2 linked regions of the Microbispora hainanensis genome follow. The protein of the gene in region 1 binds, or shares a complex with, the protein of each later gene. Links are inferred from orthologs where the notes say so. Each region holds a gene or a part of one and is shown in the gene's direction. Other genes may lie near its edges. The genes, in order: OHB01_RS03595 and sucB.

Region 1 (9,389 bases):
GGCCCGGTCAGCATGCCGAGCAGGCCGTCGTCCTGCCAGGCCGCGCCCCCGAGCCCGCGTTCCCTGAGCCGGCGCAGCGCGGCGGCGTAGTCCTCACCGTGCACCCGCATCCGGGAGGCGTCCTGCCTCATCCGGTCGTGGATGATCTCCAGTCCCGACTCCATGCCGCAGGCTCAACTCCCCCACTTCCCGTCGCGTACAGATCCCAGTAAACACCGATCTACCATTCGATAACCTTTTTTCATGACGACCCCCTCCCCCGACGGCGACGCCGAGCTGCTGGAGCGCGTGTTGCTGGAGGGCCGGGCGATGATGCGACGGCTGCAGGACGCGCGGGCCCTGGTCCGCGACGTGACGGGTCGGGCGGAAAACCCCGACCGCACGATGAGAGCGGTGGCCGACGGCCGGGGCGACATCGTGGAGCTGCACTTCGACCCCCGCGTCCTGCGACTCGACCGCGAGGCGCTCGGCCGGCAGGTGACGGCCGTGCTGCGCGCGGCCCAGTGGGACGCCGAGGCCAGGACCAGGCAGATCATGGATGCCGCCCTCGCGGAGACCGCGGACGTCCCCGCGCCCCTGGACGACGGCTTCGTCCGCGACCGTGTGGAGCGGATCGCCCGCGACCTGCTGTGACCCTTCACGACCCGACTGGAGGCGCCGTGTACGGCTCTCGCATGAACCCGGCCGACATCCGCGAGGAGGATCTCGCCCGGGCCGAGGAGCAGGCGGAGCGCGTCCACGCCTGGGCAGAGCGGGCCCGGGCCGACCTCGAAGAGATCACCGGCACGGGCGAGGCGGCCTCCGGCCAGGTGACGGCCACCGTGTCGGCGGAGGGCATGGTGCTGGACGTGACGTTCGGGCCGCGCGCTATGCGCCTGGACAGCCGGACGCTGGCGGAGGAGGTCCGCGCCGCCGTCTCCCGGGCGCGGCTCGACGCCGCGCGCCGGACCCGGGAGCTGATCCGCGACGGCCTGCCCGGGTTCGACCCCGACGAGGCCGCCGCCCAGTTCGAACGGCTGCTCGACGTCCCCTGGGACTGACGCCCCGGAGACGATCCGCTCAGCCCCGCTCGACCACGGCGGCGAAGCGGGAGGCGACCTCGCCCCAGGCGGCCCGCGCGAGCGGGTCGTCGGTCACGGCGGCGGCGTACAGCTCGTCGATGTCCAGCCCCCGCCTGCGGGTGTGCTCGGCGTCCCACAGCCGGATGCGCTCGGGCCCGGCCTCGGGGTGGAACTGCACGCCCCAGGCACGCTCGCCCAGCCGGAACGCCTGGTAGGGGCAGCGTTCCGTCTCGGCGAGCCAGACCGCGCCCGGCGGCAGGGCCGTGACGGCGTCGATGTGGTTCTCGATCGCCGGGACGACCTGGGGCAGCCCGCCGAACACCACGTCGTCCGCCGCCTCGGCCCTCATGGCGATGGAGGTGCTGCCGTGCTCGGGCGCCCCGGCGTCCGCCTGGACCTTCCCGCCGCCGACCGAGGCCAGCATCTGCCCGCCCAGGCAGATGCCGAAGTAGGGCACCGACCGGGCGAGGGCCTGCTCGACGAGGGCGCGGGTGGCCGGCAGCCAGGGCGCCGTGTCGTCGTCGTCCGGCATGTAGCCGCCGCCGAGCACGAGCAGGCCGTCGTGCTCCAGCCGTGACGGCAGGGCGGAGCCGTCGAAGGCGGTGACCACGTCGACGGCGACCCCGGCGGCCTCCAGCCATTTCCCGAACCGCCCGGGACCCCCCTTCGCCCCGTTCTGTACGGCGAGCACACGCGGCGTTTCCGGCATGAGCCCGGACTCTACTCGCCCGGCCTCCTGCCCCCGGGCGGCGGGCTCACAGGTCGCTGCCGCCGGTGGCGTCGACCGTGGTGCCGGTGACCCAGCGGGCGTCTCCGGAGGCGAGGAACGCGACCACGTCGGCCATGTCGCGCGGTGTGCCGACGCGGCCCAGCGCCGCCCGGCCGGCCGACGCCGCCCAGGCCGCTTCGTCGCCGCGCAGCCAGTCCGCGTTGGTGTCGGTGTCGACGATCCCCGGCGCCACATTGTTGACGGTGATCCCTCGCGGCCCGAGGTGCTTGGCCAGCGCCAGTGTGAAGGTCTCCAGCGCGCCCTTGGTCATCGCGTACGCGATCGCCTCGGGGAACGCGATCCTGGTCACTCCCGAGGTGACGGTCACGATCCGCCCGCCGTCGGGGATGCGCGGCAGCGCCCGCCGGGTGACGAAGAAGGCCGCCCGCGTGTTGACGGCGAACGCCCGGTCATAGAGCTCCGGCGTCACCTCCTCGATCGTTCCCCGCACGGTGATCCCCGTGTTGTTGACGAGGATGTCGATCGGCGCCCGCGGCCCCAGCTCCCGGTCCAGCCCGGCGAACAGCTCGTCCACGTCGCCCGGCGCGCCCAGCTCGGCCCTGACCGCGAAGGCCCGGCCGCCTCGGGCCTCGATCGCCGCCACCGTGTCCTTGGCCGCCGCCTCGTCCCTGGCGTAGTTCACCGCCACCAGCGCCCCGTCGGCCGCCAGCCGTTCGGCGATCCCGCGTCCGATTCCCCTGCTCGCGCCCGTGACCAGCGCCGTCCTGCCGTCGAGCGTGCCCATGCCCGTCCCCTTTCTTTAGCGACCGCTACAAAATAACACGACCTGTAGCGATCGCTATAAAATCGGCGCATGGGCAGGACGAGGGCGTTCGACCGGGACGTCGCGCTGGAGCGGGCGCTGGAGGAGTTCTGGCGGCATGGTTACGAGGCGACCTCGGTCGCCGGCCTGACCGCGGTGATGGGGATCAACCCGCCGAGCCTCTACGCCGCCTTCGGGGACAAACGCCGGCTGTTCGGCGAGGCCGTGCGCCGTTACCAGGAGACCCACGGCGCGTTCGCCTCGCATGCCCTGGCGGGGGAGCCGACCGCGCGGGCCGCCGTCGAGCGCCTGTTGCGCGAGGCGGCAGAGGTCTACACCGACCAGGCCCACCCACCCGGCTGCATGATCATCTCGGCGGGAGTGAACACGAGCGACCCCGGCGTGGTCGAGGAGCTGCGGGCGCACCGCGAGGCGAGCAAGGCGGCGATCCGCCGCCGGATCGAGCGGGACGTCGAGGCCGGCCTCCTCCCCCCGGAGACCGACGCCCCCGCGCTCGCGACGTTCTTCGCCGCCGTCATCCAGGGCATGTCCACCCAGGCCAGGGACGGCGCGAGCCGTGGCGACCTCGACGCGGTGGCGACGCTCGCCATGCGGGCGTGGCCGTAGGCTGTCGGGCGTGATCGACGACATCTGGGTGGACGACGCCGTCACGGCGCTACGTCCGGACTTCGCCGTCCTGGTGGTCTGCGCGTACGGCCTGCGCAACGGGCCCTCCGACGACCGGTCGCGGGCCTGGCTCGCCGACGCGGCGGCCCACGCCGTGCCGCTCACCGACGAGAGGATCGAGGCCTGGCGGACGGCCTACCGCGCCTTCGGCGCCAAGCCGCAGCGCACCCGGCCCTCGGTCGACGCGCTGGTCCGCCGGATGCCGCTACCCGAGATCAACCTCGTGGTGGACGCCTACAACAGCGTGTCCGTACGGCACGGCCTCCCGATCGGCGGCGAGGACCTGAGCCGCTACCAGGGCACGGCCCGGCTGGTGCGGGCCGCGGGCGACGAGCCCTCGGAAGAGGTGCTGGGCGACCCGGAGATCGGCGAGGTGGTGTGGCGCGACGACGCGGGCGTCACCTGCCGGCGCTGGAACTGGCGGCAGTGTGTCAGGACGAGGATCACCGAGGAGACGGTGGACGCGCTCTTCCTGCTGGAACGCCTCGAACCGCTCTCCCTCGAGGCGCTGCACGCCGCGGCCGACGACCTTGCCGGTATGCTGACCGATATAGCTCCCGATATCCAGATCAAGTCGCGGCTCATCGGCTGACCAGCCGCTGTGACCAGGGGGTAAGGGACACCTCACCACCCAGACGGGCTATCCGCGCGTGACCTGTTTTATCGATCCTGGGAGGATGGGCCGGGACCTACGACCCGCCGGGGCGCACGTCGGTGTGTGAGGCGAGTAGCCTTGGACAGGTTCACCAAACATCAACGCCGATCTGCGGAAGAGGGCGATTTCCGCCGTGTCGTCTGAGTCGTCGCGGTCAAACCCGCTGGCAAGCTTTGGACAAAATGAGTGGCTTGTCGACGAGTTGTACCAGAAGTATCTCGAAGATCCAGAGTCTGTTGATCAGGCCTGGTGGCACTTCTTCGCTGACTACAACGGGACGGCCAAGCCCGCTCCGTCCAAGTCCGCCGCCGTCGCGAACGGCGCGACGGCGACGGCAGCGCCCGAGGCTCCCGCTCCGGTGAGCCCGGCTCCGCAGACGGCGCCTCCGCAGCCCAAGCCGCAGGCGAAGCCGGCGGCCAAGGCCCCCGCAAAGGAGCAGGCCCCCGCCAAGCAGCCGGCCCCCGCCGGCGCGGTCGAGGAGAAGCTGCGCGGCGCCGCCGCGCGCACCGCCGCCAACATGGAGGCGTCGCTGGTCGTCCCCACGGCCACGAGCGTCCGCGCGGTCCCCGCCAAGCTCCTGATCGACAACCGCATCGTCATCAACAACCACCTGTCCCGCGGCCGTGGCGGCAAGATCTCCTTCACCCACGTCATCGGCTACGCGATCGTCCAGGCGCTCAAGTCGATGCCTGAGATGAACTACTCGTACGCCGAGGTGGACGGCAAGCCGGTCCTCGTCAAGCCCGAGCACGTCGGGCTCGGCCTCGCGATCGACGTCCAGAAGAGCGACGGCACCCGTCAGCTCCTGGTGCCCTCGATCAAGCAGGCCGAGACCATGGACTTCCGCCAGTTCTGGGTGGCGTACGAGGAGATCGTGCGCAAGGCCCGCGCGGGCAAGCTCGGTGTGGAGGACTTCCAGGGCACGACGATCTCCCTGACCAACCCCGGCACCATCGGCACGGTCCACTCGGTGCCGCGCCTGATGCCCGGCCAGGGCACGATCATCGGCGTCGGCGCGATGGAATACCCCGCCGAATACCAGGGCGCCTCGGCGGAGACGCTGTCCCGCCTCGCGATCAGCAAGGTGATGACGCTCACGTCCACCTACGACCACCGGATCATCCAGGGCGCCCAGTCGGGCGACTTCCTGCGCCGCATCCACCAGCTCCTGCTCGGCGCCGACGGCTTCTACGACGAGATCTTCCAGTCGCTGCGCATCCCCTACGAGCCGGTGCGCTGGGTCCAGGACATCTCGGCCACCCACGACGACGACGTCGCCAAGTCCGCGCGCGTGCTGGAGCTCATCCACGCCTACCGGGTCCGCGGCCACCTCATGGCCGACACCGACCCGCTGGAGTATCGCCAGCGCAAGCACCCGGACCTCGACATCCAGTCGCACGGCCTGACGCTGTGGGACCTGGAGCGCGAGTTCCCGACGGGCGGCTTCGGCGGCAAGCCGCTGATGAAGCTGCGCGACATCCTCGGCGTGCTGCGCGACTCGTACTGCCGCACGATCGGCATCGAGTACATGCACATCCAGAACCCCGAGGAGCGGGCCTGGATCCAGGCGCGGGTGGAGCGGCCGCATTCCAAGCCCAGCCGCGAGGAGCAGCTCAACATCCTGCGCAGGCTCAACACCGCCGAGGCGTTCGAGACCTTCCTGCAGACCAAGTACGTCGGCCAGAAGCGGTTCTCGCTCGAGGGCGGCGAGTCGCTGATCCCGCTGCTCGACTCGGTGATCAGCTACGCGGCGGCCGAGCACCTTGACGAGGTCGTCATCGGCATGGCCCACCGCGGCCGGCTCAACGTGCTCGCCAACATCGTGGGCAAGTCGTACGCCCAGATCTTCGGCGAGTTCGAGGGCAACATCGACCCCCGCAGCGCGCACGGCTCCGGCGACGTGAAGTACCACCTCGGCGCGAGCGGCGACTTCACGACGCCCGAGGGCAACACGATCAGCACGTCCGTGGTGGCGAACCCCTCGCACCTGGAGGCGGTCGACCCCGTCCTCGAAGGCGTGGTCCGGGCCAAGCAGGACCTGCTGGAGCGCGGCGAGGAGGGCTTCACCGTCCTGCCCGTGCTCGTCCACGGCGACGCGGCGTTCGCCGGCCAGGGCGTGGTCGCCGAGACCCTGCACCTGTCCCAGCTGCGCGGCTACCGCACCGGCGGCACCGTCCACATCGTGGTCAACAACCAGGTCGGCTTCACCACCTCCCCCGCGTCCTCGCGGTCGAGCGTGTACGCCACCGACGTCGCGCGCATGATCCAGGCGCCGATCTTCCACGTGAACGGCGACGACCCCGAGGCGGTCGTGCGGGTCGGCCGGCTCGCGTACGAGTACCGCCAGACGTTCCGCAAGGACGTCGTCATCGACATGGTCTGCTACCGGCGGCGTGGTCACAACGAGGGCGACAACCCGGCGTTCACGCAGCCGCTGATGTACGACCTCATCGACGCCAAGCGCTCGACCCGCAAGCTGTACACCGAGGCCCTCATCGGCCGCGGGGACATCACGGTCGAGGAGGCCGAGCAGGCCCTGCGCGACTACCAGGAGCAGCTTGAGCGGGCCTTCACCGAGACCCGCGAGGCCGTCAAGCATCCACCGGCGCCCGGTGCCGTCCGGGTCCCCGAGCCCGACGAGCTGATCCCGTGGTCGCACGAGGACACCAAGACGGCGATCTCGGAGGAGGTCGTCAAGCGGGTCATCGACACCCAGCTCAACCTGCCCGAGGGCTTCACCGTCCACCCGCGTCTCGCCCCGGTCATCCAGCGCCGCGGCACGATGGTCGCCGAGGACGCGATCGACTGGGCGACCGGTGAGCTGCTCGCGTTCGGCTCGCTGCTCATCGACGACCACCCGGTCCGCCTGGTCGGTCAGGACTCCCGCCGCGGCACCTTCGGCCAGCGTCACGCCGTGCTGGTCGACCGCGTCACCGGCGAGGAGCACACCCCGCTCAAGACGTTCAACCACGGCACCACGAAGTTCTACGTGTACGACTCGCTGCTCAGCGAGTTCGCCGCGATGGGCTTCGAGTACGGCTACAGCGTGGTCCGCCCGGACGCCCTGGTCGCCTGGGAGGCGCAGTTCGGCGACTTCGCCAACGGCGCCCAGTCGATCATCGACGAGTTCATCTCGTCGGGTGAGCAGAAGTGGGGTCAGCGCTCCTCGGTCGTGCTGCTGCTGCCGCACGGCTACGAGGGTCAGGGCCCGGACCACTCCTCCGCCCGCATCGAGCGCTACCTGCAGCTGTGCGCGCAGGACAACATGACGGTGGCGCAGCCGAGCACCCCGGCGAACTACTTCCACCTGCTGCGCTGGCAGGTGCTGTCGGAGCGGCGTAAGCCCCTGATCGTGTTCACGCCCAAGTCGCTGCTGCGGCTCAAGGCGGCGGCCTCGGCCACCTCGGAGTTCACCTCCGGCGCCTTCCGACCGGTCATCGGCGACTCGACGGTGGACCCGTCGGCGGTCCGCAAGATCGTGGTCTGCTCGGGCAGGATCTACTACGACCTGCTCGCGCGGCGCGAGAAGTCGGGCAGGAACGACGTGGCGCTGGTCCGCCTGGAGCGCCTCTACCCGTTCCCGGAGAACCCGCTCAAGGCCGAGCTGGCCCGCTACAGCGCGGACGCGGAGCTGCTCTGGGCGCAGGACGAGCCCGTCAACATGGGTCCGTGGCCCTACCTCAGCCTGAAGATCGTGGAGAAGCCCGACCTGCTCGGGGGCCGCACCTTCCGCCGGGTCTCGCGTACGCCGAACTCCTCGCCGGCCGTCGGCTCGCACGCCAAGCACGACGAGGAACTGCACGGCATCCTGGACGAGATCTTCGGCTGAGCGAGGATCCCGTACCACTGAGGAGGTCCCCCACGCCCGTGGGGGACCTCTCTCCATGATCAGACCATTCACTGGAGCTCACTGGAGCGAGGCATGTACTTCACCGACAGGGGGATCGAGGAGCTCGTCGAGCGTCGCGGCGAGGAGGAGGTCAGCGTCGGCTGGCTCGCGGAGCGGCTGCGCGAGTTCGTGGACCTCAACCCCGAGTTCGAGGTGCCCGTGGAGCGCCTGGCCACCTGGCTCGCACGCCTGGACGAGGACGACTGACAGGAGGCCACCAAGACCGGCTGGCCACGGAAACGCGATACATCTTGACTTTGCACAAACGCGATATATCGTGTTTGTGGATGGTTCGTCTGCGCGGAAGCCGACCCGTGCGGACGCAGGACTTCGCGTGGAAGGGCCTGAGCGATGCCCCAATGGACGATCGACTCTCCCGGACGGCTCACGTTCGGCGCGGTCACCGCGCTCAACGTGCGCATCATGGCCGGTCGGCTGGCGGTGCTGGCCAGTGACGGCCCGCCGGCCCTCGACGTGACGGAGGTGGACGGCGCGCCCCTGGTGGTGACGCACGACGATGACGGCCGCCTGACCGTCGCGTACAAGGACCTGACGTGGGACGGCGTCCTCGGGTTGTTACGCCCGGGCCCGCGCAGCACGACGCTGACGCTGACCGTGCCGAGGACGTGCCCCGTGCGGGCCGGGGTCGTCTCCGCCTCCGCCGTCGTGACGGGCATGGAGGGGAACACCGGGGTGAAGTCCGTGTCGGGCGACATCGTCCTCGACGGCGTCAGCGGCGAGGTGCACGCCGAGACGGTCTCGGGCTCGGTGGAGAGCCGGGGCCTGACCGGCGACCTGTCCTTCTCCAGCGTCTCCGGCGACCTCACCGTCGCCGCGGGCCGGCCGCGGCGGCTGCGCGCGAACACCGTGTCGGGCCGCGTCACCGCCGACCTCGAACTGGAGCCCACCGGTCACGTCACCGCGAACAGCATGTCGGGCTCGATCGTCGTACGGCTCCCGCACGACGTGGACGCCGACGTGTCCGTCCGCTCGACCTCCGGCAGGATCGAGTCGGCCTTCCCCGAGTTGCACGTCGCCTCGGCCCCGGGCACCCGTTCGCTCAGCGGCCGGCTGGGCGGCGGTATGGCGTCCCTCTCGGCCATCACGGTGTCCGGCGCCGTCACCCTGCTCAGCGGCCAGCCCGCCGGCAGGCGAGAAGAGGAGAGAGCGTGAGCGAGCGAACGAGGCGGCACCGCACCGGGCGGCTGCCGCTCGGGGCCGAGAGCGAGGAGACGTCATGAGTCCCGTGTTCGGGCACGGCCGGCTGCGGCTGTACCTGCTGAAGCTGCTGGAGGAGAGCCCGCGGCACGGTTACGAGATCATCCGGCTGCTGCAGGACCGTTTCCTCGGCGTCTACTCCCCCTCCCCCGGCACGATCTATCCCCGGCTGGCCAGGCTGGAGGACGAGGGCCTGGTCACCCACGAGGTCGTGGACGGCAAGAAGGTCTTCACCCTCACCGACAAGGGGCGGGCCGAGATCAACGACCGGATGGACGAGCTGGCCGACCTGGAGCAGGAGATCACCGCCTCGGTCCAGGACATCGCGCGCGAGGTGAAGGAGGACG
Region 2 (7,989 bases), 4.2 Mb from region 1 along the record:
TCGCCGTCGGCCGCGGCCCGGTCTCGGCCGGCCTCGGCTACGAGGAGAACGGCGTCGCGATGGAGCGCGGCTACGTGCTGGTCAACGAGTTCTGCCAGACCAGCGTGCCGGGCGTGTACGCCGTGGGCGACCTGATCCCCACGCTGCAGCTCGCCCACGTCGGCTTCGCCGAGGGCATCCTGGTCGCCGAGCACATCGCCGGGCTCAACCCGGTGCCGATCGACTACGACGGCGTGCCGCGCATCACCTACTCCGAGCCCGAGGTCGCCTCGGTGGGCATCTCCACGTCGGTGGCCCGCGAGCGCGGTCACGACGTCGTCGAGCTGAGCTACAACCTCGCCGGCAACGGCAGGAGCAAGATCCTGCAGACGCAGGGCGAGGTCAAGGTCGTCGCCGAGCGCGACGGCCGGGTGCTCGGCGTCCACATGGTCGGCAGCCGGGTGGGCGAGCTGATCGCGGAAGCCCAGCTGATCTTCAACTGGGAGGCCACGCCCGTCGACGTCGCCCAGCTCATCCACCCGCACCCGACGCAGTCCGAGGCTCTCGGCGAGGCCATGCTGGCCCTGGCCGGCAAGCCGCTGCACGTCCACAACTGAAGCCCTCCTAGCGAACGCGAGAGAAGACACACCATGCCGGTCTCCGTAACCATGCCCCAGCTCGGCGAGAGCGTTACCGAGGGCACCGTCACCCGTTGGCTGAAGAAGGAAGGCGACCGCGTCGAGGCCGACGAGCCGCTCCTCGAGGTGTCGACCGACAAGGTCGACACCGAGATCCCGTCGCCGTCCGCCGGCTACCTCACCAAGATCATCGTCGCTGAGGACGAGACGGTCGAGGTCGGCGCCGAGCTCGCCCTGATCGACTCCGAGGCGGGCGCCGCTCCGGCCGCCGCCGAGCCGGCGGCTCCGGCTCCCGCTCCGCAGCCCGAGCCCGAGCCTGCTCCGGCCCCCGCGCCGGCCCCGCCGGTCTCGTCGATCCCGCAGCCCGCGCCCGCCGTGGTGACGCCGCCGGCGCCCCCGGCGCCCGCCCCGGCTCCGCAGGCCCAGGCCGCCCCGGCCCCGCAGGCCCCCGCCGCCCCGGCTCCGCAGGCCCCGGCCGCGCAGCCGAGCGAGCCGGCCCCGCTGCCCTCGTCCGGCGAGGGCCCGTACGTCACGCCGCTGGTCCGCAAGCTCGCCGCCGAGCACGGCGTCGACCTCGACTCGCTGACCGGCACCGGCGTCGGCGGCCGGATCCGCAAGCAGGACGTGATCGAGGCCGCCCGCGTCCAGCGCGAGCAGGCCGCGGCCGCCGCTGCCGCCACCCCGGCCCCGCAGGCGGCGCCCGCCCCGGCCCAGGCGCCCGCCGCCCCGGCCGCCGCCGCGCCCGCCGCGTCGGAGGTGCGGGTGGACACCACGCTGCGCGGCCGTACGGAGAAGATGTCGCGCCTGCGGCAGACCATCGCCAAGCGCATGGTGGAGTCGCTGCAGGTCTCGGCCCAGCTCACCACCGTGGTCGAGGTCGACGTCACCCGCATCGCCCGCCTGCGCGAGCGGGCCAAGGAGGAGTTCCAGCGGCGCGAGGGCGTGAAGCTGACCTTCATGCCGTTCTTCGCCCTGGCGGCGGTCGAGGCGCTCAAGCAGCACCCGAAGCTGAACGCGACGATCAACAGCGAGACGAACGAGGTCACCTACTTCGACGTCGAGCACCTCGGCTTCGCGACCGACACCGAGCGCGGCCTGCTCGTCCCGGTGATCAAGAACGCGGGCGACCTCAACATCGCCGGGCTCGCCCGGAAGATCGCCGACCTGGCCGAGCGCACCCGCACCAACAAGGTGAGCCCGGACGAGATCACCGGCGGCACGTTCACGCTGACCAACACCGGCAGCCGGGGCGCGCTGTTCGACACGCCGATCCTCAACCAGCCGCAGGTCGGCATGCTGGGCACCGGCGCGGTCGTCAAGCGCCCGGTCGTCGTGGACACCCCGGAGGGCGAGGTCATCGCGGTCCGCTCGATGGTGTACCTCGCGCTCAGCTACGACCACCGCCTGGTCGACGGCGCCGACGCGGCCCGCTTCCTCACGACGATCAAGCACCGTCTCGAGGAGGGCCGTTTCGAGGCCCAGCTCGGCCTGGCGTAGCCGTACGCCGCAGGCGGCGCGAGCCGCACTCCCGGACACCACGGGGCCGTCCCGCGCTCGGCGGGGCGGCCCCGTTCGTTTCCGGGTAGTGATCCGTGCGTGGAGACGATGACGACAGTGGTGACAGGCTCCTCGGGGCTGCTCGGAACGGCCCTGGTGAGCGCGCTGCGCGCCGACGGGCACCAGGTGCGCCGTCTCGTACGACGCGCGCCCGCCGGGCCCGACGAGTGCTTCTGGGACCCGGAGGGCGACGTGCTCGACCCCGCGGCGCTCGAAGGCGCGGACGCGGTCGTCCACCTGGCCGGCGCCGGCATCGGCGAGCGCCGGTGGACCGAGGCGTACAAGCGGGAGCTGGTCGGCAGCCGGGTCAGCGGCACGCACGTCCTCGCCACCGCGATGGCCCGCGCCGAGCGCGGGCCGCGGGTGCTGCTGTCCTCCTCCGCGATCGGCTTCTACGGCGACACCGGGGATCGCGCCGTGGACGAGTCCGCGCCGGCCGGCACGGGCTTCCTCGCCGATCTGGCACGCGCCTGGGAGGCCGCCACCGCGCCCGCCGAAGAGGCGGGCGTGCGGGTGACGCTGCTGCGCAGCGGGATGGTGCTCAGCGGCCGGGGCGGCGCGCTCGCCCGGATGCTGCCGATCTTCAAGATGGGCGCGGGAGCCGTGCTCGGCAGCGGCAGGCAGTACACGTCGTGGATCTCACTGCCCGACTGGGTGGACGCGGTCCGCTTCCTGCTCGCGCACCACCTGACCGGGCCGGTGAACCTCACGGCTCCCGAGCCGGTGACCAACGCCGAATACACCGCCGCGCTCGCCAGGGCGCTGCGCCGCCCGACGATGCCGCTGCCCGCCCCGCGTCTCGCGCTGCGCCTGGCGCTCGGGGAGTTCGCGGACGAGGCCCTGCTCGCCGGTCCGCGGGTGCTCCCCCGGCGGCTGCTCGACGCCGGTCACCGGTTCGCCCATCCCACCATCGGCGAGGCGCTGGCCGCCGTACTCTGAAGAGTCACTCGATCCGGGAACAGGAGCATGGGCATGAGCCGCATCGGGCAGTCGCACATCGTCGCCATCGGAGGCGGATCGTTCCGGCAGACGGAGCGATACGGGTTCATCGAGCCGACCGCCCTGCTGCGTTACGTCCTCGACCTCACCGGTCAGGACCGGCCCAAGCTCGGCCTGCTCGCCACCGCCACCGGCGACGACGCCGACTGGCTGCTCAAGATGTACGGCGCGTTCGCCCGCTGGGACGTCGAGGTGAGCCACCTGACGGTCTTCCCGATGCCGAACGTCGAGGACCCCCGCGAGTGGATCCTGGAGCAGGACGCGATCTACGTGAGCGGCGGCAGCGTCGCCAACCTCGCCGCCCTGTGGCGGCTGCACGGCCTGGACGAGGCGTTCGCCGAGGCGTGGCGGGCGGGCATCGTGCTGTCCGGGCAGAGCGCCGGCGCGCTGTGCTGGCACATCGGCGGCAACACCGACTCGTTCGGGCCGAAGCTGCGGCCCTGGGCCGAGGGCCTGGGCCTGCTGCCGTACTCGTGCGGCGTCCACTACAACTCCGACCCGCAGCGCCGGGCGCTGCTGCACAAGTCGGTCGCGTCGGGCGAGCTGCCCGAGGGGTACGCCGCCGACGAGGGCGTGGCGCTCCACTACGTGGGCACCGAGTTCATCCAGGCCGTGACCACCGACCCGCAGGGGTACGCCTACCGGATCGAGCGGGACGGGTCCGCAGTGAAGGAGCTGCGTATCGAGCCCCGGCTGCTGACCTCTACGCTGTGAACGTGAAGGGCGATGGGAACGTGAAGGGCGTGGCCATCGTCCGCCTCGGCGTCGACGTACCGTACGAGCAGGCGTGGACCCTGCAGCGGCGGCTGCGCGCCCGGCGGGTGGCCGACGAGATCTCCGACCTGTGCCTCATGCTGGAGCACGCCCCCGTCTACACGGCGGGCAAGCGGACGCTGCCGCACGAGCGCCCGGTCGACGGCACTCCGGTCATCGACGTCGACCGGGGCGGGAAGATCACCTGGCACGGCCCGGGGCAGCTCGTCTGCTACCCCATCATCCGCATCGGCGACGTGACCTCCTACATCCGGTTGCTGGAGGAGGTCCTGATCCAGGTCTGCGCCGACTTCGGGCTGACGGCGCGCCGCGTGGAGGGCGCCGGCGGGGTGTGGGTGCCCGGCGACCCCGCGCACGGGCTGCCCGACCGCAGGATCGGCACGATCGGCATCCGGGTCTCCGGCGGGGTCACCATGCACGGCTTCGCGCTCAACTGCGTCAACGACCTGAGCTGGTACACCCGCATCGCGGGCGACGACGCCGGGGTCACGTCGCTCGCGGCCGAGACCGGGCGGCGGATCATGGTCGACGAGGTCATCCCGTTCGCCGGAAAGCGCCTCGCCGAGGCCCTGGGCGAGGAGCCGTACGACCTGTACGAGGAGGACCTCGCCTGACGCCTACGCGCCGCGGCCCTTCCGGCGGATCTTGATCTGCCGCATGTCGGTCACCGCCAGGTGCAGGATCTCGTACGGGTGCCCGTGCGCGTCCAGCGCGGCCATCGCCCCCAGCGCGGCCTCGTCCTCGCCGTCGTCCGGCCCGGCGGGCACCTGGCAGCGGAAGGTGAAGGCGGACACGCTCGCGTCGTGGGTGAACGTGCCGCCCTCGGTGTAGCCCATGCCGCCCGCCGCCGTCACCGCCGCCCGCCCGGCGTCGTCGAGCCCGGTGAACTTCCCTCTGATCGTCACTCTGAACACGGTCATCCCTCTCGTACGGCATAGGCGCGGACGCGCTCGCCCAGGACGCTCTCGGCGACGTCGAGCAGCTCCAGCACGGCGTCCGCGATGGCGTCCGGGCTCTCCCCCGCCGTCGTACGCCGCCCGATCTCGGCGTACACCAGCGAGTGGAGGCAGCCGATGTGCCAGGCGACCACGCGCGGCAGCGGATCGCCGGCGTCCGCGCCGGTCTCCTCGGCCAGCTCGGCCGCCAGCTCGTCGGTCATCCGGCGGCCGAGGTCCTCCAGGCGGGCGGTCAGCGTGGGGGCGGCCCGCATCATCTCCAGCACGCGCCCGAATCCCGCGCTCAGCCCGACCGAGCGTTCGCGCCCGCGGATCTCCCGGCGCAGCCGGTCCAGCACCGCGCCGGCCGCCGACCGTCCCGGCGGCCGCTCCCGCACGATGTCGGCCAGCCTGCGCGGCGACGCCTCTTCCGGCGGGAGCACGAGGTCCTCCTTCGCCTGGAAGTAGTTGTAGACGGTGTTCACCGACACCTCGGCGGCCCGCGCGACCTCGGCCATCGTGACGTTGTCGAAGCCGCGCTCCACGAACAGCCCGACCGCCACCTCGGCGATGTGCTGCCTGGTCCGCCGCTTCTTGCGCTCCCGCAGTCCCTCGGCCATTGCTGCACTCTACTGCAAATTTGCAGTGCATTGCAGTTTTCGGTGTCTCGCCGGATGAGACGGCCTCGGACATACTCGCGGCATGAGCCTCTCCTCACCCCCCGGCGAGGTCCGTACCGATCTGCTCCCCCGCGACACCAGGAGGCGGTTCCTGCGGCTACGGGGCCGGCGACTCGACCGGCCCGGCACACGGCCGCCAAACTGGCCTCACTCGCCCTCTCGGCCGTCGTCCACGCGGTGACCGCCGCCTTCCTGGCCGCCGGCGTGTTCATCGTCACCGGCTGGCGCGGGAACGTGATCGGCCGGCTGTGCGGCAGCGTCCCCTTCGCCATCGGGATCTGGACCAGGCCCCGGGCGATCCGGCTCCCGGACGGCGCCGAGCTGTCCCGTCACCTCGCCCGCACGGTCGGGGAGCTGTCCCGGATCACCTGAACTCAGGTAATAAGCTGGGTTCGTGAACGAGCGTTCCGACAGGCACGCAGGCCCGCGTACGGCGCGGGGCCGCGTGCTCCCGCTCGGGCCCCGGGCCCGCGGCCCGCTACCGCGGAGTGCTGCGAAGGAAGTCGCATGACCGTCGCTCCTGAAGGCCGAAAGCTCCTCCGCCTGGAGGTGCGCAACAGCCAGACCCCCATCGAGAAGAAGCCGCCGTGGATCAAGACGCGGCTGCACAACGGCCCCAACTTCAACGAGATCAAATCGTTGGTGAAGGGCGCGGGGCTGCACACCGTGTGCCAGGAAGCGGGCTGTCCCAACATCTCCGAATGCTGGGAGGACCGCGAAGCCACCTTCCTCATCGGTGGCGACCAGTGCACCCGGCGCTGCGACTTCTGCCAGATCGACACCGGCAAGCCGGCCGAGTACGACCGGGACGAGCCGCGCCGCGTCGCCGAGTCGGTGCGCCAGATGGGCCTGCGCTACGCCACGGTGACCGGTGTCGCCCGTGACGACCTGCCCGACGGCGGCTCCTGGCTGTACGCGGAGACCGCCCGGCAGATCCACGAGGCCGTGCCCGGCTGCGGCGTCGAGCTGCTGGTGCCGGACTTCAACGGCGACCGCGACCAGTTGGAGGAGGTCTTCTCCAGCAGGCCCGAGGTCTTCGCGCACAACATCGAGACCGTGCCCCGGATCTTCAAGCGGATCCGGCCCGCGTTCCGCTACGAGCGCTCGCTGCGGGTCATCAGCATGGCCCGCGAGGCGGGGCTGGTCACCAAGTCGAACCTCATCCTCGGCATGGGCGAGGAGCGCGAGGAGATCACCCAGGCGCTGCGCGACCTGCACGAGGCCGGCTGCGACCTGGTGACCATCACGCAGTATCTGCGCCCCACCCCGCGCCACCACCCCGTGGACCGCTGGGTCAAGCCCGAGGAGTTCGTGGAGCTCAAGCAGGAGGCCGAGGAGATCGGCTTCGCCGGCGTCATGTCCGGGCCGCTGGTGCGCTCGTCCTACCGGGCCGGACGCCTGTACCAGCAGGCGATCGCCGCCCGCGTGGGCGAGTCTCGTTTTCATTAAGTCAGCTCGACGTTTGTATCCTTCAGACCATGGCGAAAGACGCAGCGTCTCCGGGGCGCCTCAAGCAGCTCCGGATGGTCGCACAGATCATTCAGCAGGCGAACCCCAAGGGCATGCCGATCGTCTACGCGTCGGCTCTGGGCACGCTCGTCCTGTTCGTCGTCATCGGCGTGATCTTCGGCTGGACGTGGATCGTTTTCGGCGTCTTCGCCGCCGTTCTGGTGGGGATGATCGTCTTCAGCCGGCTGGCGCAGAAGGCGCAGTACTCGATGCTCCACGGGCAGCCGGGCGCGACGTACGCGATCCTGCAGAGCCTGCGCGGCACCTGGTATGTCGAGGAGAAGCCGGTCGCGGTCAACCGCGACCAGGACCTCGTCTTCCGGGTCGTCGGATACCCCGGGGTCATCCTGGTCTCCGAGGGCCCGCCCAACCGGGTGCAGCGCATGCTCGTCGCGGAGAAGAAGCGCGTGCAGCGCGTCGCGGTCGACGTCCCGGTGTACGACATCCAGTGTGGTGACGCGGACGGCCAGATCCCCCTGGCCAAGCTCCAGCGGCACATGATGAAGCTGCCCCGCAACCTGAAGAAGGGCGCGGTGTCCGAGGTCAACAACCGGATGCGCGCGCTCACCCCGGCCATCCCGATGCCGAAGGGCCCCATCCCCAAGGGCGCCCGGATGCCGCGCGGCCCCAAGATGCGCTGACGACGTTGGACTTCGTGGGAAGGCGGCCGGTCTCCCGGTCGCAGACCTCCCGGGCCAACCGCGGCTGGTGGGACGGCGCGGCCGACGACTACCAGGCCGAGCACGGCGGGTTCCTGCGCGACGACGGCTTCGTGTGGTGCCCCGAGGGCCTGGACGAGGCCGACGCCCGGCTGCTCGGCGACGTCGCCGGGCGCCGCGTCCTGGAGATCGGGTGCGGTGCCGGCCAGTGCGGCCGGTGGCTGCTCGGACAGGGCGCGACGGTCGCCGCCGTCGACCT

The links.
Region 2: OHB01_RS03595 (region 1) and sucB share a complex: the UniProt entries of both Escherichia coli proteins name them as parts of the 2-oxoglutarate dehydrogenase (OGDH) complex. The link is inferred for Microbispora hainanensis from one-to-one orthologs.

What each region holds. Positions count from the first base shown.
Region 1 is NZ_CP108086.1:792,399-801,787, forward strand. What follows is about bases 3,694-7,964. They hold OHB01_RS03595 (multifunctional oxoglutarate decarboxylase/oxoglutarate dehydrogenase thiamine pyrophosphate-binding subunit/dihydrolipoyllysine-residue succinyltransferase subunit), read left to right. Parts: upstream 3,694-4,068; coding sequence 4,069-7,764; downstream 7,765-7,964. Other genes in these bases: OHB01_RS03590 (B3/4 domain-containing protein), read left to right, coding at 3,694-3,872; OHB01_RS03600 (DUF6104 family protein), read left to right, coding at 7,858-7,964. Also shown: OHB01_RS03560 (hypothetical protein), read right to left, coding at 1-164; OHB01_RS03565 (YbaB/EbfC family nucleoid-associated protein), read left to right, coding at 244-633; OHB01_RS03570 (YbaB/EbfC family nucleoid-associated protein), read left to right, coding at 660-1,040; OHB01_RS03575 (type 1 glutamine amidotransferase), read right to left, coding at 1,060-1,770; OHB01_RS03580 (SDR family oxidoreductase), read right to left, coding at 1,817-2,575; OHB01_RS03585 (TetR/AcrR family transcriptional regulator), read left to right, coding at 2,645-3,220; more of OHB01_RS03590, read left to right, coding at 3,231-3,693; more of OHB01_RS03600, read left to right, coding at 7,965-8,031; OHB01_RS03605 (DUF4097 family beta strand repeat-containing protein), read left to right, coding at 8,176-8,997; OHB01_RS03610 (PadR family transcriptional regulator), read left to right, coding at 9,062-9,389. UniProt on the Escherichia coli protein: E1 component of the 2-oxoglutarate dehydrogenase (OGDH) complex which catalyzes the decarboxylation of 2-oxoglutarate, the first step in the conversion of 2-oxoglutarate to succinyl-CoA and CO(2).
Region 2 is NZ_CP108086.1:4,983,518-4,991,506, reverse strand. Bases 1-2,871 are described here. They hold sucB (2-oxoglutarate dehydrogenase, E2 component, dihydrolipoamide succinyltransferase), read left to right. Parts: upstream 1-629; coding sequence 630-2,114; downstream 2,115-2,871. Other genes in these bases: OHB01_RS23320 (TIGR01777 family oxidoreductase), read left to right, coding at 2,223-2,871; lpdA (dihydrolipoyl dehydrogenase), read left to right, coding at 1-596. Also shown: more of OHB01_RS23320, read left to right, coding at 2,872-3,113; OHB01_RS23315 (peptidase E), read left to right, coding at 3,147-3,887; lipoyl(octanoyl) transferase LipB, read left to right, coding at 3,890-4,561; OHB01_RS23305 (DUF6204 family protein), read right to left, coding at 4,565-4,852; OHB01_RS23300 (TetR/AcrR family transcriptional regulator), read right to left, coding at 4,864-5,502; OHB01_RS23295 (hypothetical protein), read left to right, coding at 5,740-5,934; lipA (lipoyl synthase), read left to right, coding at 6,070-7,011; OHB01_RS23285 (DUF4191 domain-containing protein), read left to right, coding at 7,041-7,712; OHB01_RS23280 (class I SAM-dependent methyltransferase), read left to right, coding at 7,718-7,989. UniProt on the Escherichia coli protein: E2 component of the 2-oxoglutarate dehydrogenase (OGDH) complex which catalyzes the second step in the conversion of 2-oxoglutarate to succinyl-CoA and CO(2).